Regions from separate parts of the Nonomuraea sp. NPDC052129 genome, predicted to be linked through region 2. Evidence: riboswitches for the same ligand, from Rfam matches in the RefSeq annotation. Region 2 holds a riboswitch; the other holds the start of a gene.
What was found. A riboswitch is a leader RNA that binds a small molecule or an ion and turns the genes downstream of it on or off. The one in region 2 is predicted to bind S-adenosylmethionine.
Positions count from the first base shown of each region.

Region 1: another riboswitch for S-adenosylmethionine. It lies ahead of AB0L53_RS28050 (aminotransferase class V-fold PLP-dependent enzyme); the one in region 2 lies ahead of thrC (threonine synthase).

Region 1 covers NZ_JBFAVX010000013.1:203,385-210,906, reverse strand. The annotation lists gene AB0L53_RS28065 (acyltransferase) at 1-658, opposite strand, end outside; gene AB0L53_RS28060 (NADH-quinone oxidoreductase subunit D) at 655-1,800, opposite strand; gene AB0L53_RS28055 (DoxX family protein) at 1,921-2,505, shown strand; gene AB0L53_RS28050 (aminotransferase class V-fold PLP-dependent enzyme) at 2,580-3,839, opposite strand; SAM riboswitch class IV at 3,909-4,024, opposite strand; gene AB0L53_RS28045 (TerC family protein) at 4,127-4,852, shown strand; gene AB0L53_RS28040 (cytochrome P450) at 4,862-6,052, shown strand; gene AB0L53_RS28035 (SAM-dependent methyltransferase) at 6,089-7,057, opposite strand; gene AB0L53_RS28030 (DUF2520 domain-containing protein) at 7,302-7,522, shown strand, end outside.
Region 2 covers NZ_JBFAVX010000059.1:118-7,639, forward strand. The annotation lists gene AB0L53_RS57505 (cold-shock protein) at 333-533, opposite strand; gene AB0L53_RS57510 (MoaD/ThiS family protein) at 773-1,048, opposite strand; gene thrC (threonine synthase) at 1,072-2,304, opposite strand; SAM riboswitch class I at 2,318-2,458, opposite strand; gene AB0L53_RS57520 (RNA polymerase sigma factor) at 2,538-3,092, opposite strand; gene AB0L53_RS57525 (trehalose-6-phosphate synthase) at 3,124-4,548, shown strand; gene AB0L53_RS57530 (MFS transporter) at 4,550-5,713, shown strand; gene AB0L53_RS57535 (hypothetical protein) at 5,718-6,290, opposite strand; gene otsB (trehalose-phosphatase) at 6,354-7,142, opposite strand; gene AB0L53_RS57545 (DUF3263 domain-containing protein) at 7,197-7,499, opposite strand.

The sequences.
Region 1 (7,522 bases), on a different contig from region 2:
CCCCCACGTCATAGCGCCTGGGCAGGATGACGATCCGGTCGTAGAAGAAGCCGGCCTGGTGGGCCAGCCCCCAGACGATGATCATGTTCAGCCAGCCGACCCACTCGACGCCGTACCGGAAGCGGACCACGTCGATCACCAGGGCGGCGCCGCCCAGCCAGATGAGCGCCAGCACGTCGTAGTGGCGGTGCAGCCACAACGCCACGGGCAGCAGCGCGATCAGCACCAGGTAGACGCCGAGGAACCAGAGCGGGCTGAGCACGAGCAGTACCACCCGCCACATCCACTCGACGTGGAACACCCAGGTCACGACCGCGCCGATGGTGATCCACACGCCCGACAGCACGAGCGCGGGGGCGGCCAGCGCGCGGATGCGCCGCCAGACGAACCGGCCGATGCCGATGCCGCGGGCCTGGGCGCGGCTCCACGACAGCAGGTGGACGTGGCCGCCGACGTAGAAGAAGAGCGGCAGCACCTGAAGCAGCCAGGTGAGTATCCACAGCCCCGAGGTGAAGCCGAGCGGGCTGGTCGGTTCGGGGCCGTTGGGCTTCCACTGCAGGATGGTGAACGCCCAGTGCCACACCACCACCACGATCAGACTGAGAGCGCGCAGCCAGTCGACGTATTTGTCCCGCTGCGGAGTCGCGACGTCGGTCACTTGTCGATGTCACCCACGACGAAGAACATCGAGCCGAGGATCGCCACCATGTCGGCCACCAGATGGCCGGGCAGCATCTCCCGGAGCACCTGGATGTTGCTGTAAGACGCGGAGCGCAGCTTGAGCCGCCATGGAGTCTTGTCCCCCTTGGACACGAGGTAGTAGCCGTTGATGCCGAGCGGGTTCTCGGTCCAGGCGTACGTGTGGCCCTCCGGCACTTTGAGCACCTTGGGCAGTCGCTGGTTGATGGGGCCCGGCGGCAGCGAGCGCAGCCGGTCGACGCACGCGTCGGCCAGGTCCAGAGAGACCTTGAGCTGGTCGAGCAGGATCTCGAAGCGGGCGTGGCAGTCGCCCGCGCCGCGCGTGACCACCTTCACCGGCAGCTCGGGATAGGCCAGGTACGGCTGGTCGCGCCGCAGGTCGAGGTCGACGCCGGAGGCGCGGGCGATGGGGCCGCTCACGCCGTACTGCAGGATCTGCTCGCGGGTCAGGACGCCGACGCCCTTGGTACGGGCCAGGAAGATCTCGTTGTTGAGGATGAGATTCTCGATGTCGGGCACCCGGCGCCGGGTCTCGGCGACGGTCTCCGACACCCGGTCCAGCCAGCCGTACGGCAGGTCCTCCTTCAGCCCGCCGACCCGGTTGAACATGTAGTGCATCCGGCCGCCGGAGATCTCCTCCATCACGGCCTGGATGCGCTCGCGCTCGTTGAAGGCGTAGAAGATGGGCGTGATCGCGCCCAGCTCCAGCGGGTACGAGCCGAGGAACATCAGGTGGCTCAGCACCCGGTTGAGCTCGGCCAGCAGCGTGCGTGCCCACACGGCCCGTACCGGCACCTCCATGCCCAGCATGCGCTCGGCGGCCAGCACCACGCCCAGCTCGTTGGCGAACCCGGCCAGCCAGTCGTGCCTGTTGGCCAGCATGATGATCTGCCGGTAGTCGCGGACCTCGAACAGCTTCTCCGCGCCCCGGTGCATATAGCCGATGATCGGCTCGGCCGTGGCGATGCGCTCACCGTCGAGGGTGAGCCGCAGCCTGAGCACTCCGTGCGTCGACGGGTGCTGCGGGCCGATGTTGAGGATCATGTCCTCGGTGGCCAGCTCTTTCGCCCCGACGCCGATCCCGACCACGCGTTCCGTCATATGGCAATGCTGCCACCGGCAGTCGTGGTGATCCAGCACAGGAAGAGGTCAAGGAACCCTATATCGGTGCATTCCGCCCACTGGACAGGGGAGGAACATCGGGAACGGGGGGAGAAAACCGTGCAAAGAATTCTTTTCGATCTTGCCGCTCTGATCTCGCGGGTGGCGATCGGCGTGATCTTCGTGACCCACGGGTGGCAGAAGATGCAGATCGGGGTGCCGGTCACGGCCGCCGCCTTCAACCAGATGGGGATTCCGCTGCCGCAGCTCTCGGCCGGGTTCGCCATCCTCGTCGAGACCGTCGGCGGGGTCCTGCTCATCATCGGCCTGCTGGTCCGGCTGGCGGCCCTCGGGCTGGTGGTCGACATGCTGGGCGCGATCATCTTCGTCCACGGCGCCCACGGCGTCCTGATCCAGAACGGCGGCTGGGAGCTCGCCGGCGCGCTGGCCGTGGCCTGCCTGCTGCTCGTGGCGGTGGGCGGGGGCCGGCTCGGCATCGACGGCATCCTGCACAACAGCTACCGGCGGCGCGCCGAGCGCCGCGCGGCCGAGCAGGATCTCGCCGGCCACGCGCCGGCCACCTCCATCAGGCCGGAGGCCCCATCGGAGGCGGACACCGCCCCCAGGCCGGTGCCACCGACCGCCAGGGACGGTGACATGCGCAACGTCGACGAGCCATCGCGCGGACGTTCGCCGAGCGCCTGACCTCAGCCCGCCGCGTGAAGGTTCGCCATCGCGCGACGTCAGCGAGCGGCGGCTGTCGTGCCGCGTCCGTGACCTCAGCGGGCGGCGAGGTCGCGGAGGGCGTCTACGAGGCGGTCCACGTGCTCCTCCGTGGTGCCGATGCCGATCGAGGCGCGGACCGCGGACGCCGTGTCGTCCTCGCAGCCGCCGTCCGAGGTGCCGAGCAGGTGCCGGACGAACGGGTGCGCGCAGAACTTGCCGTCACGTACGCCGATCCCGTACTCGCCCGACAGCACCTCTGCCACCTCGCGCGCCGAGTGCCCGTCCACGACGAACGAGACGATGCCCACGCGCGGCTGGTCCGGCCCCCAGAGCGACAGCTCGCGCACGCCCTCGATCGCGGCCAGTCCGGACCGGAGCCGGGCGATGAGTCGCTCCTCCTCGCGCACCAGAGCGGTCCAGCCGGTCGCGCTGAGCGCGTCGCAGGCGGCGGCCACGGCGATGGCGCCCAGGACGTTCGGGGTGCCCGCCTCGTGACGAGGTTCGGCGTCCTCGTGCCACTCGATGTCCTCGTCGACGGACCGTACGGCGCCGCCGCCCTTGAGGTACGGCTCGCCGGAGGAGAGCCAGTCACGGCGGCCGACCAGCACCCCGGCCCCGAAGGGCGCGTAGAGCTTGTGCCCGGAGAAGGCGACGTAGTCGATGTCGAGCGCGGTCAGGTTGAGCCGCCGGTGCGGCACCAGCTGGGCGGCGTCCACCAGGATCCGGGCTCCGTGGCGGTGCGCGATGTGCGCCAGGGCGGCGATCGGCCAGAGCTCGCCGGTGACGTTCGAGGCGGCGGTGACCACGAGCAGCTTGGGGCCGTCGATCCCGGCCAGGGCCTCGTCGGCGGCGCGGACGGCCTCGCCGGGGAAGGCGGGCGGCGCCAGGCGTACGGACCGCTTCCAGGGCAGCAGCGAGGCGTGGTGCTCGGTGTCGAAGACGACCGCGGTCGTGCCCTCGGGCAGGCAGCGGGCCAGCAGGTTCGTCGCGTCGGTGGTGTTGCGGGTGAAGATCACGGCGTCGTCGGGGCGGGCGCCGACGAAGGCCCTGACCGTGTGGCGGGCCTGCTCGTAGCGGGCGGTGGTGAGCTGGGAGGCGTAGCCCGCGCCGCGGTGCACGCTGGAGTAGGCCGGGAGCGCGGCGGTGACGGCGGCACTGACCGGCTCCAGACAGGGGGCGCTCGCCGCGTAGTCGAGGTTGGCGTACGTCACCAGCCTGCCGCCCTTGACCGGCACTTCCAGATCGGCGCCCAGTACGGCGGGGATCGGACGGGCGCGCTCGGCAGCCGGCGCGTCGGTGGCCTGAGCGGGCAGGGAGCTGAAGATCGTCAACGTGGACACGGCGAACCTCCTGGGGTCATCGGACCCCCGGAACACCCAGCGAGCCCGCGCTTGCCCACCACACCTCGTGGCGGACCAGGTCTTCACCCGGGGCACCCCGCCGCGGACGCGAGGGTTGCCGGCCAGCAAGCCGGGGCTGTGCGCTGGCACTCATGACCTACATCCGCACTATAACCGACACCCGGCCATGAATCGCAACCGCGAACTTATGCGGCCCCTGCCTCGTTGGTAACTGAAACCCCTGCTGTGAGGAGTACCTAATGCTGGACTGGGTGGCCGACCCTCAGATCTGGATCGGGTTTTTCACCCTGGTCGCACTTGAGATCGTCCTTGGTATCGACAACATCATCTTCATCTCCATCCTGGCCGGGAAGCTGCCGCCGGAGCAGCGCGACAGAGCCCGGGTCATGGGCCTGGGCGCGGCGCTGATCAGCCGGCTGCTCCTGCTGCTGGCGCTGTCGTGGGTGGTGCGGCTGACCGAGCCGCTGTTCGCGGTCTTCGGTTACGAGATATCCGGGCGCGACCTGATCCTGCTGCTGGGCGGCCTGTTCCTGCTGGCCAAGAGCGTCACCGAGATCGGGCACAGCATGGAGCTGAAGGAGGAGGACGGCAAGACGCGGGCCGTCACGTCGTTCACCTCGGTGATCGTGCAGATCATGGTGCTGGACGTGGTGTTCTCGCTCGACTCGGTGATCACCGCCGTGGGCATGGTGGACGAGCTCGGCGTGATGATCGCCGCGGTGATCGTGGCGGTGCTGGTCATGCTGTTCGCGTCCGGGCCGATCAGCAGGTTCGTGGACAAGCATCCGAGCATCAAGATGCTGGCTCTGGCGTTCCTGGTGCTGATCGGGGTGGTGCTCATCGCCGAAGGGCTCGGCCAGCACATCCCCAAGGGCTACATCTACTTCGCGATGGCGTTCTCGGTGATCGTGGAGCTGCTCAACATCCGGATGCGGAGCAGGCACGCCAAGCAAGCCTCCTCATAAGATGAAAAAGTGCGATTCGATCCCTGGAATCCGGATTTTGTTGCCTATCCCTACGGCGCGTACGCGGAGCTGAGGCGTGACGCCCCCGTCAGCTACTTCGAGCCGACGGGGCAGTGGCTGATCTCCCGGCACGCGGACGTGAACGCGCTGCTCAGAGACCGTCGTCTGGGCCGCTCCTACCTCCACGTGGCCACGCACGAGGAGTTCGGCAGGCCGGAGGAGCCGGCGTTCCAGGAGCCGTTCTGGCGGGTGACCAGGGCCGGCATGCTCGACGTCGAGCCGCCGGTGCACACCAGGCTGCGCCGGCTGGTCTCCAAGGCGTTCACCCCGCGCATGGTCGAGTCGCTGCGCCCTAGGGTCAGGGCCATCGCCGAAGGGCTGGTCGGGGCGTTCGTCGAGAAGGGCGGCGGCGACCTGATCGCCGAGGTGGCCGAGCCGCTGCCGGTAACCGTCATCGCGGAGATGCTCGGCGTGCCGGAGGCGGACCGGCACCTGTTGCGCCCCTGGTCGGCCGACATCTGCCGGATGTACGAGCTGAACCCGAGCGTGGAGTCGCAGCACGTGGCCGCCAAGGCGGCGGCGGAGTTCGCCGCCTACCTCGCGGACCTGGCCCGCGAGCGGGCCGTCCGGCCGGGCGACGACCTGATCAGCGCGCTCGCGGCGATCGAGGAGCTCACCGAGGACGAGCTGATCGGCACCTGCGTGCTGCTGCTCAACGCCGGTCACGAGGCGACCGTGAACGTGACGGGCAACGGCTGGTGGTCCCTGTTCAGGAACCCCGCCGAGCTGGTACGCCTGCGCGAGGACCGGAGTCTGCTGCCCACGGCCGTCGAGGAGCTGATGCGCTGGGACACGCCGCTACAGATGTTCGAGCGGTGGGTGCTGGAGGACATCGAGGTGCACGGAGTCGAGATCCCGCGCGGGACCGAGGTCGCGCTGCTGTTCGGCTCGGCCAACCGCGACGAGACGGTGTTCGACGACCCTGACCGGCTCGACGTGGGACGGCCGGACAACCCGCACATCTCCTTCGGGGCGGGGATCCACTTCTGCCTGGGAGCGCCGCTGGCCCGCATCGAGCTGATCGAGTCGTTCGGCGCCCTGCTGGAGCGGGCGCCGAAGCTGGAACTCGTCAGCGAGCCGGAATGGAAGCCGGGCTACGTCATCCGCGGCCTGAAGTCCCTCGACCTGACGACGGGCTAGCGCGGCCACCACGACCGCCCGCCGAGTGCCGACGGGTCATCGGCGGTCCTGGACGAGCCAGCCGAAGCCGCCAAGACCCCTCGGGTCGATCAGCTCGCCCTCCTCCGAAGCGCGGGCCAGGGCCCGGAGATAAGCCGTCGGATCGGTGTGCGCGAGGTCGATGGGCGGACGCGTGCCGGTGACCCCCAGAGCCCTTAGCGCATCGCGCTGTGTGGACAAGCCTGTGGATATCGCACCGGCCCGCCGACCGGCCTCCGCGCACGCGTCGAGCGCCACGTGAGCGGTGATGTCGCAGGTGCCGTCGGGGATGGGCGCGACGACCGCACCATCTCGGTAGCCGGTAAGTGTGCCATGGCACGGACGGTTATCCACAGGGTGTGCATAATCGATGGCCACCGCGCGACCCCTCCTGAGACGGGTCACCACGGCCGCCCACGCGGCGTCGCGCGGGCACCCGATCTCCCCGCGCGAGCCGATGCGGCCCAGCGACGGCCACCACCGGTCGAGCCAGGCGCGGTCGGAGTCGGGCACCGGGTCGCCAAGCCGTTCCTCGCCCGTCTCGGTGTCGACCAGAACCAGTCGCGGCCCGTCGGCCGTCTGCTCGGCCACGTCGAGCGGGACGTTGTCCAGCCACTCGTTGGCGATCGCCAGCCCGGTGATGACGGAGGGGATCCGGGGGCGCCAGTCGATGCTCTTGGGCAGGTCGTCGGGTCTGGGCGAGAGGTCGACGGCGGTGATGTTGAGCCTGGCGCGCAGTCCGGGCTCGGCGGCGTCGAGCACGCGGGCCACCAGGGCGCCCTCACCGGCGCCGATGTCGACCAGGTCGATGGTGTCGGGGGCGCCGAGGTCGGCGTCGACCTGGGTGAGCAGGGCCAGAACCGCGTCGGCGAAGGCGGCCGAGGCGCTGACCGACGTACGGAAGTGGCCCGAAGGGCGCTCGCGGAGGTAGAAACCGTCCTCGCCGTACAGCGCGTGCTGCATCGCGGCGCGCCAGGTGAGCCACATGCCCTGGACTATCTCACGAAGTAAGCCCCCCGTAGATCAACGCGGGCGTCGGGTCGTCAACTCGGCGCCCGCCACCACGAGATGAACCCCTCTCTCATCTCTTCCGACAGGGGGTGCACGTTTTGTATGCCCTTGTCCCTTTTGTGGGTAACTCAACATGCGGCAAAGGCCTGGTCACGTACGTAGTCGCGAACGGCCGTTACTCTGGGCGGCAGTGCCATCAGGGTCGACAGGGGTGGACGTCATGGACGCAGGGGATCGGCCGGCGCGGCTGGCCGTGGGCGTGCTGGGCGCGGGCAAGGTGGGTTCGGTGCTCGGTGCCGCACTGGCGCAGGCCGGGCACCATGTGGTCGCCGCAAGCGGGGTCTCCGACGCCTCGCACCGCTGGGCGGCGGAGCGACTCGGCGTACGGCCGACCCGGCCCGAGGAGGTCGTCAAGACGGCTGGGCTGATCCTGCTCACCGT
Region 2 (7,522 bases):
AACGCGATCATCTTGGCTGCCATAAGGCTAGACCTCCCAGATGCAGGGTGGCTTCAATGGACCGAGCCGACGCCCGCGACGGCATGGGCCTGCATCTCCGTTCGGCAGACCCCATCGTCCCGATCCAGTGTTGGCACTCTCGAACAGAGAGTGCCAACGAACTGTTTAGCACTCTACCCTGCCGAGTGCAAGCTGAGACACCCGCATGCCCAGGTCAGTCAGTACGGCGGGCCCGTCCGGACCCGCCGTAGCCGAGTCGACGAAGGATGAGTGGCGGTTTCGCCCGGACTGCGCTGCCGTGCGACCTGCCGGTACATACCAGCTTCGTGATTTCAGACCGCTCGCACGGACTCCGCTTGGGGGCCCTTCTGCCCCTGCGTGATCTCGAACTCGACGCGCTGGCCTTGTTCGAGCGAGCGATAGCCATCCATCATGATCGCTGAGTAATGGACAAATACATCCTTGCCACCGTCTACCGCGATGAAGCCGTAGCCCTTGTCCGCGTTGAACCACTTGACGGTGCCCTGCGCCACTTCCGACTCCTCTTACTGGGCTCATAGATCCCGCCCATTCCTACGCGAGACCTCAATCGCCTGACATATGGGAGAAATCACCAGGCGATCGCCCTCGACCATACCTGTGGCACAGCGTTTGGCAACAGAGTCAATCAACAAATTACGCATTTCATCGGCGAGTGAGTCGTTCAACGTTGAATTGTCGGAAAAAACAGAAGGCGCCCCAGATGGGAGCGCCTTCTGAAGTGAGCGGGTGACTACCCTCCGGCGACCGCCGGGATGATGGAGATCTGCACGCCTTCGGGGGCGGCCGTGTCAAGTCCGTCGACAAAACGGACATCCTCTTCGCCAACATAAACGTTGACAAAACGACGAATCTTGCCCGATTCATCCAGAATTCTCGCGCCGATCCCCGGGTAGTCGGAGTCGAGCTTCGCCAGCACGTCACGGAGAGTCGCGCCCTCCCCACTCACTTCCGCGTTACCACCGGTGTAGGTGCGCAGAATGGTGGGAATCCGCACAGAAACGCTCATGATTAACTTGCCTTTCCTGGTTGTCAGACAGCCGCGCGGAACGCGTCGAGCGAGGGCCGGATCACTGCCGTGGGCTGTGCGTCGTCGGCGACGGCGTCGAGCGTCTTGAGCCCGTCGCCGGTGTTGAGCACCACGGTCTCGGCCTCCGGGTCGAGCTGCCCGGTCTCGACGAGCTTCTTCAGCACTCCCACGGTGACGCCGCCGGCCGTCTCGGCGAAGATGCCCTCCGTAGAGGCCAGCAGCTTGATGGCGGCGACGATCTCGGGGTCCGTGACGTCCTCCACCGCCCCGCCGGTGCGGCGGGCGATGTCGAGCACGTACGGGCCGTCGGCGGGGTTGCCGATGGCCAGCGACTTGGCGATGGTGTCGGGCTTGACCGGCTGGACCACGTCGTGGCCGGCCTTGTAGGCGGTCGACACGGGAGAGCAGCCTTTGGCCTGCGCGGCGAAGATCTTGTAGGGTCGGTCCTCGACCAGGCCGAGCGCGATCAGCTCCTTGAAGCCCTTGTCGATCTTGGTGAGCTGGGACCCGGAGGCCACGGGGATGATGATCTGCTCGGGCAGCCGCCAGCCGAGCTGCTCGGCGATCTCGTAGGCGAGCGTCTTGGAGCCCTCGGCGTAGTAGGGCCGCAGGTTGACGTTGACGAAGCCCCACTTGTCGCCCAGCGGGTCGCCGATGAGCTCGGAGCAGAACCGGTTGACCTCGTCGTAGGAGCCCTCGATGGCGACCAGCCGACCGCCGAACACCCGGGCCATGGCGATCTTGGCCTGCTCCAGCCCGGCGGGGATGAACACGCAGGCGTCGAGCCCAGCTCTGGAGGCGGCGGCCGTGACCGCGCCCGCGAGGTTGCCGGTGGAGGAGCAGGAAAGGGTGTGGAACCCGAAGTTACGCGCCGCCTCGACGGCGATGGCCACCACCCGGTCCTTGAAGGAGTGGGTGGGGTTGCCCGAGTCGTCCTTGACGTACAGGGACTTGATGCCCAGCGCGCGGCCGAGGTTGCCGGCCTTGACGAGCTTGGTCCAGCCGGGGTTCATGTTCGGCTTGGTGGCGACGTCGACGGGAACGGGGAGAAGCGAGCGATAGCGCCAGATGTTGGCGGGGCCGGACTCGATGTCCTTCCGGGTGACGTCACCGAAGGAGTAGGCCGCTTCGAGCGGCCCGAAACACTCCAGGCAGGCGAAGCTTGGACCGAGGTCGTAACGGGTGCCGCACTCGCGGCAAGAGAGGGCTACAGCGGGTCCGAAGTCGTGCGACATGAAGCGAGGCCTTCCCTCATCTTCGCCTGCGGCCACCTTGACCGCAGACCGGAATTGGCACCTGTCCCGGTCGGCCTCGCCCTGTCGCGAGTCTGAATCCGGGAGGGTTGCCGGGGCTTCGCAGGGCCGGTCCCTCCACCCCTCTGGATGAGCAATATTCAGTTGTTTGGCCTGACTCTACCTGGCCAGGCGCGTCAAGCCACCAACCGTCTCACGAAGCGAGACGTACGGTCTCAGCGATAGTCCTCCCCCAGCACGCCCTGCACGTACTTGCGCGCCTGGTGGATACGGGATTTCGCGGTGCCGAGCGGGATGCCGAGCTGCTCGGCGACCTCGTTGTAGTCGAGCTGCACGATGTCGCGCAGCACGAGGGCCTGGGCCAGGTCGGGCTTGCTTGCCTCCAGCGACTCCATCGCGTCGAGCAGGTCGAGCCGCGACCCGGCGATCACGCTGACCCGCCGCGCGTCGGGCTTCTGCATGGGGAGCTCGTCGGAGGTCTGCTCGGCCGAGCGGCGCTTCAGCGTGCGGTAGGTCGTACGGGCGCAGTTGGCCGTCACGATGTGCAGCCAGGTGCTGAACCTGGCCCGCCCCTCGAAGCGCCCGATGTTGCGCGCCACGGCCAGCAGGGTGTCCTGTGACGCCTCTTCCGCATCCTGGTGATAGGGCAGGATTCGGGCGCAATGGCGCAGCACGTCGGGTTCGATCCGCTTCAGGAGCTCACCCAGTGCGCGATGATCTCCGGCAGCGGCGGAGCGGGCCAGTTCCTCGGTTAGGTCATCAAGCGCCATAGCTGGGATCCTATGGTCGGAGGGAGCTTTAATGAACAGCGTCCTGGTCGCCTCTAACAGAGGACCCGTCTCGTTCACCGTCTCGGACGACGGTGTGCTGACGATGAAGCGTGGCGGTGGCGGCCTGGTGTCCGGGCTCTCCGGGGTCCTGAAGGACGATGGCGTGCTGTGGGTCTGTGCTGCTTTGTCCGACGGTGACCGCGGTGCCGTACGCCAGGCCCCCGGCGGCCGGCTCGACCAGGCCGGCTACGACACCGGCGCGCTGCGGATGCTCGACATCCCGCCGGCCACCTTCCACCGCGCCTACAACGCCGTGGCCAATTCCACGCTGTGGTTCGTCAACCACCTGCTCTACGACATTCCCAACGCGCCGTTGTTCGGCACCAGGTTCGAGCGCGAGTGGGAGTCCTATCGCGACTACAACGGCGCGTTCGCGCTGGCGCTGGCCGAGGAGGCCGGGCACGAGGCCCGCGTGATGGTCCAGGACTACCACCTCACGCTGACCCCGGCGATGCTCCGCGCCGAGCGGCCCGACCTGCGCATCGCGCACTTCAGCCACACGCCGTGGGCGCCGCCCGAATACTTCTCGCTGTTGCCCGACGATGTCGCGCGTGAGGTGCTCGAAGGCATCCTGGGCGCCGACCATGCCGGCTTCCTCACCGAGCGCTGGGCGGGGGCGTTCATGGACTGCTGCCGCGCCCTGCTCGGCGCGGAGGTCGACCGGGCCGGCCGTACGGTCACCCACGAGGGCAGGACCACCCGCATCGGCGTGCACGGCCTCGGCGTCGACGGCGAGGCGCTGTGGGCACGGGCCCACGAGCCCGACGTCGAGTCCAACATCGCCGCGATCAGGGAGCAGGTCGGCGACCGCCGGCTGATCGTCCGCATCGACCGCACCGAGCTGTCCAAGAACATCGTCCGCGGGCTGGTGGCCTACCGGGAGTTCCTGCTCGCCCATCCGGAGTGGCACGGCCGGGTGGTACACCTGGCGTTCGCCTATCCCAGCCGGCACGACCTGCCCGAATACCGCGAATACACCGCCTCGGTGCAGCGCTGCGCCCAGGAGATCGAGGACGAGTTCGGCACCGAGGACTGGGACCCGTTGATACTCAATGTCAACGACGACTACCCGCGCTCGCTGGCCGCCTACCGGCTGGCCGACGTGCTGCTGGTCAACCCGATCCGCGACGGCATGAACCTGGTGGCCAAGGAGGGCCCGATCCTGTCGACGCGGGCCGCGCTGGTGCTCTCGCGCGAGGCGGGCGCGGCGGCTGAGCTGGGCCCGCACGCGCTCCTGGTCAACCCCTACGACGTGAGCGGCACGGCCGTCGCGCTGCACGACGCGCTGGTGATGCCCGAGGAGGAGCGCATGAACCGCCGCGAGCGGCTGGAGGCGGCGGCCACCGCGCTCCCGCCGCAGAAGTGGTTCGCCGCCCAGCTGGACGCGCTGGCCTAGCATGTCGGCGATCTCAGAGAGCACTCGACTGACCAGGGACCGGCCGACCTGGCTGATCTACCTGATCCTCGGCACGTTCGCCACGTTCATCTACGGCCTGAGCGCGGCCCTGCCGCTCCTCCGCCTCCAGCAGCGGACCTCCGGCACGGTCGCCGGCCTGCACGGCACCGCGATGGCCGTGGGCACGATCCTGGCCGGCCTCTCCCTCCCGCTCCTCACCAGGCGCTACGGCAGGCGGGCCACCACCTGGATCGGCCTGGCCGGGATGAACGCGGGCGTGCTCCTGATCGTGCTGTTCTCCGCGCTGCCCCTGACGCTGCTCGGCTATGGCGTGGCCGGCGGCTTCGGCTCGATCGCCCTCTACAGCGCCATGGCCGCACTCAGCGAGCACCACGGGCCGGCCGGCCCGGCCGCGCTGAGCGAGGCGAACGCCGTCGGCGTCGTGGCGGGCGTGGCGGCGACCTTCCTGCTCAGCGCGGTCGCGCAGACCACGCTCGGCTGGCGGGCCGCGCTGCTCCTCACCCCCGCGCTCACCGCGCTGCTGGTCGTGACGATGGCGCGGGTCTGGCCCCCGGCCACGACCGTTGCGGCCTCGCTCACCGGCGAGCGACCGGCACCGCCCGGGTGGCGCTTCTTGGTGGCGGGCGGCGTGCTGAGCTGCTGCGTGGCGCTGGAGTTCTCGTTCAACTTGTGGGCCGCCGAACTGTTCGCCGCGCGCACCGGCCTGAGCGCGGCCGCGGCGGCCACCGGGCTGACCGCGTTCCTGGCCGGGCTGGCGGCGGGCCGGTTCGCCGGTGCGTACCTGGCCTTACGCCTGCCACCCGCGCGGCTCTTCCTGGGCGCGCTGGCGGTCACCGCCGTGGGCTGGTTGCTCTTCTGGTTGAGCACCTGGCCCGTCCTGTCCTACGCGGGTCTCGCGCTCAGCGGGCTCGGCGCGTCCCTGCACTTCCCGCTCGCGCTGGCCGCGCTGATCACGCACGCGGGCGACCGGCCCGACCGGGCCGGCGCGGCCGCGCCGATCTGGGCCGGGTCCGCGATGGCCCTCGGCCCGCTCGCGCTCGGCGCGCTCGCCGACGGCTTCGGCACCTGGAACGCGTTCCTGCTGGTCCCCGTCCTCATCGGCCTGGCCGCCGGCGGTGTGCTCATCGCCAGGCCGCGCGCCTGAGCGCTTATCGCCAGGTCGCGTGCTTGAGTACGCCGGGCAGGCCGGGGGTGTTCCATGAGTCGACGACGAGGATGCCGCTCTTGGGCAGGTACCACTCCCGCTGGACGAAGGTGGCCCGCTTCTTGCCCGTCCCGGTGACGCAGGTGCCCTTCCACGCGCGGTAGTACGCCTTGTGACCGGGCCCGACCTGGCGCAGCCCCTTGGCCGCCGCTCCGTTGAACGTCTGGCCCCACTTGCGGTTGAGCGGGCAGGGCTCCACGTCGGTCGCCGAGTAGAAGGGCCGGTCGGGCGTGTACGGGTTGAGTTCGTGACCCACCTTGATGGCCGCGGGCCCGAGCACCCAGAAGCCGCGGCACTCCGGCGTGAAGTACTCCCCCTTGGGCTTGGCGCACTTGCCGGTGACGACATGGATCCAGTCGCCCTTGCCGTACACCTTCCATGAGCTCGGAAGGGACAGCGTCAGCCCTTGGCGCAGCTTGAGCGGATGGTTCGCGGTGCTCGCGGAGGCGGGGGCGGCCGGGACGAGGAGGGCGGCGGCCACAGACAGGCCCGCCACGGCGAGGTATCTCTTCGACATCCCGCGACCGTACCGGCGCGCGCTTGCACGCGGGTTGCGGGTTTGTAGGCGAGTTAGCGCGAATTAGTGCCCCTTGAAAGCCGACGCGAGGTCCCGCAGCAGGGCCACCACGCCGTCGGGGCCGTCCACCACGATGTCGGCCCGCTCGGCCAGCGCGGTCACCTCGGCAGAGCCGCTGCACACGTTCACCCCCGGCAACCCTGAGTTCCTGACCGCGTCGAAGGCCGCCAGATCGCCCAGATCGTCGCCGACGAACATGACCGACCTGGCCGCCCGCTCGGCCAGGAACAGGCCGAGCGCGTGCCCCTTGTCCATACCCGGCGGCCGTAGTTCGAGCACCAGCCGGCCGGGCTCGACGACCAGCCCGTGCTTCTTCGCCAGCGCGGCCAGCGGCTCGCGCAGGGCCTCCAGCGTGCCCTCGGGGTCGGCGCTGCGCCGGGTGTGCACGGCGACCGCCCGGCCCTTGTCCTCGATCGCCACGCCTTTCACGCCGAGGGAGACGAGCAGCAGTTGCAGCTCGGCCTCGGCCTCGAGCACGCCGGGCGGGGGCGGCGGCGCCGAGACCCGGCCGTCCTCCCAGCGCTCGAACCCGTAATGCCCCAGCACCACCAGGCCGGGCACGTCGGCCAGGCTGGGCGCGTCGGTCAGGCCGGTCCCGAGTTCGAGAGCCGTGGCCACCGGCCGGCCGGTCACGATCGCCACCGCATTGACGTACCTGCCCAGCTCGGCGAGTACGGGCGGCGCTTCCGGATGGATCCTGGCGGAGGCGGGATCGGCCACGATCGGCGCGAGGGTGCCGTCGAAGTCGAGCCCGATCACGGCTCCCGCCGGATCCTTCAGGATCGCTTCCATACCGGGTGATCCCGTTTGTCTGATGTTCTTCACGCGCCTGCCTTACCCAGCAGGTCAGGGGCGCATGCCAAACCGTCTGGCGGCGCGCTCGCGCTGGCGCGTGGAACGCAGCCGGCGCAGCCGTTTGACCAGCATCGGATCCTGCTGGAGCGCCTCCGGCCGATCGATCAGCTCACCGAGAAGCTGGTAGTAGCGGGTGGCGGAGAACCCGAAGGTCTCCTTGATGGCCTGCTCCTTCGCACCCGCGTAACGCCGCCATTGGCGTTCGAAGGCGAGGAGTTCGAGATCGCGTTCGGAGAGGGGTCGTCTGGACGGTTCCTGGGCAGCACTGTCACCGCTGACCGGCGCAGTGTCCATGGTGTCCTCCTCGGAAGGGCGCG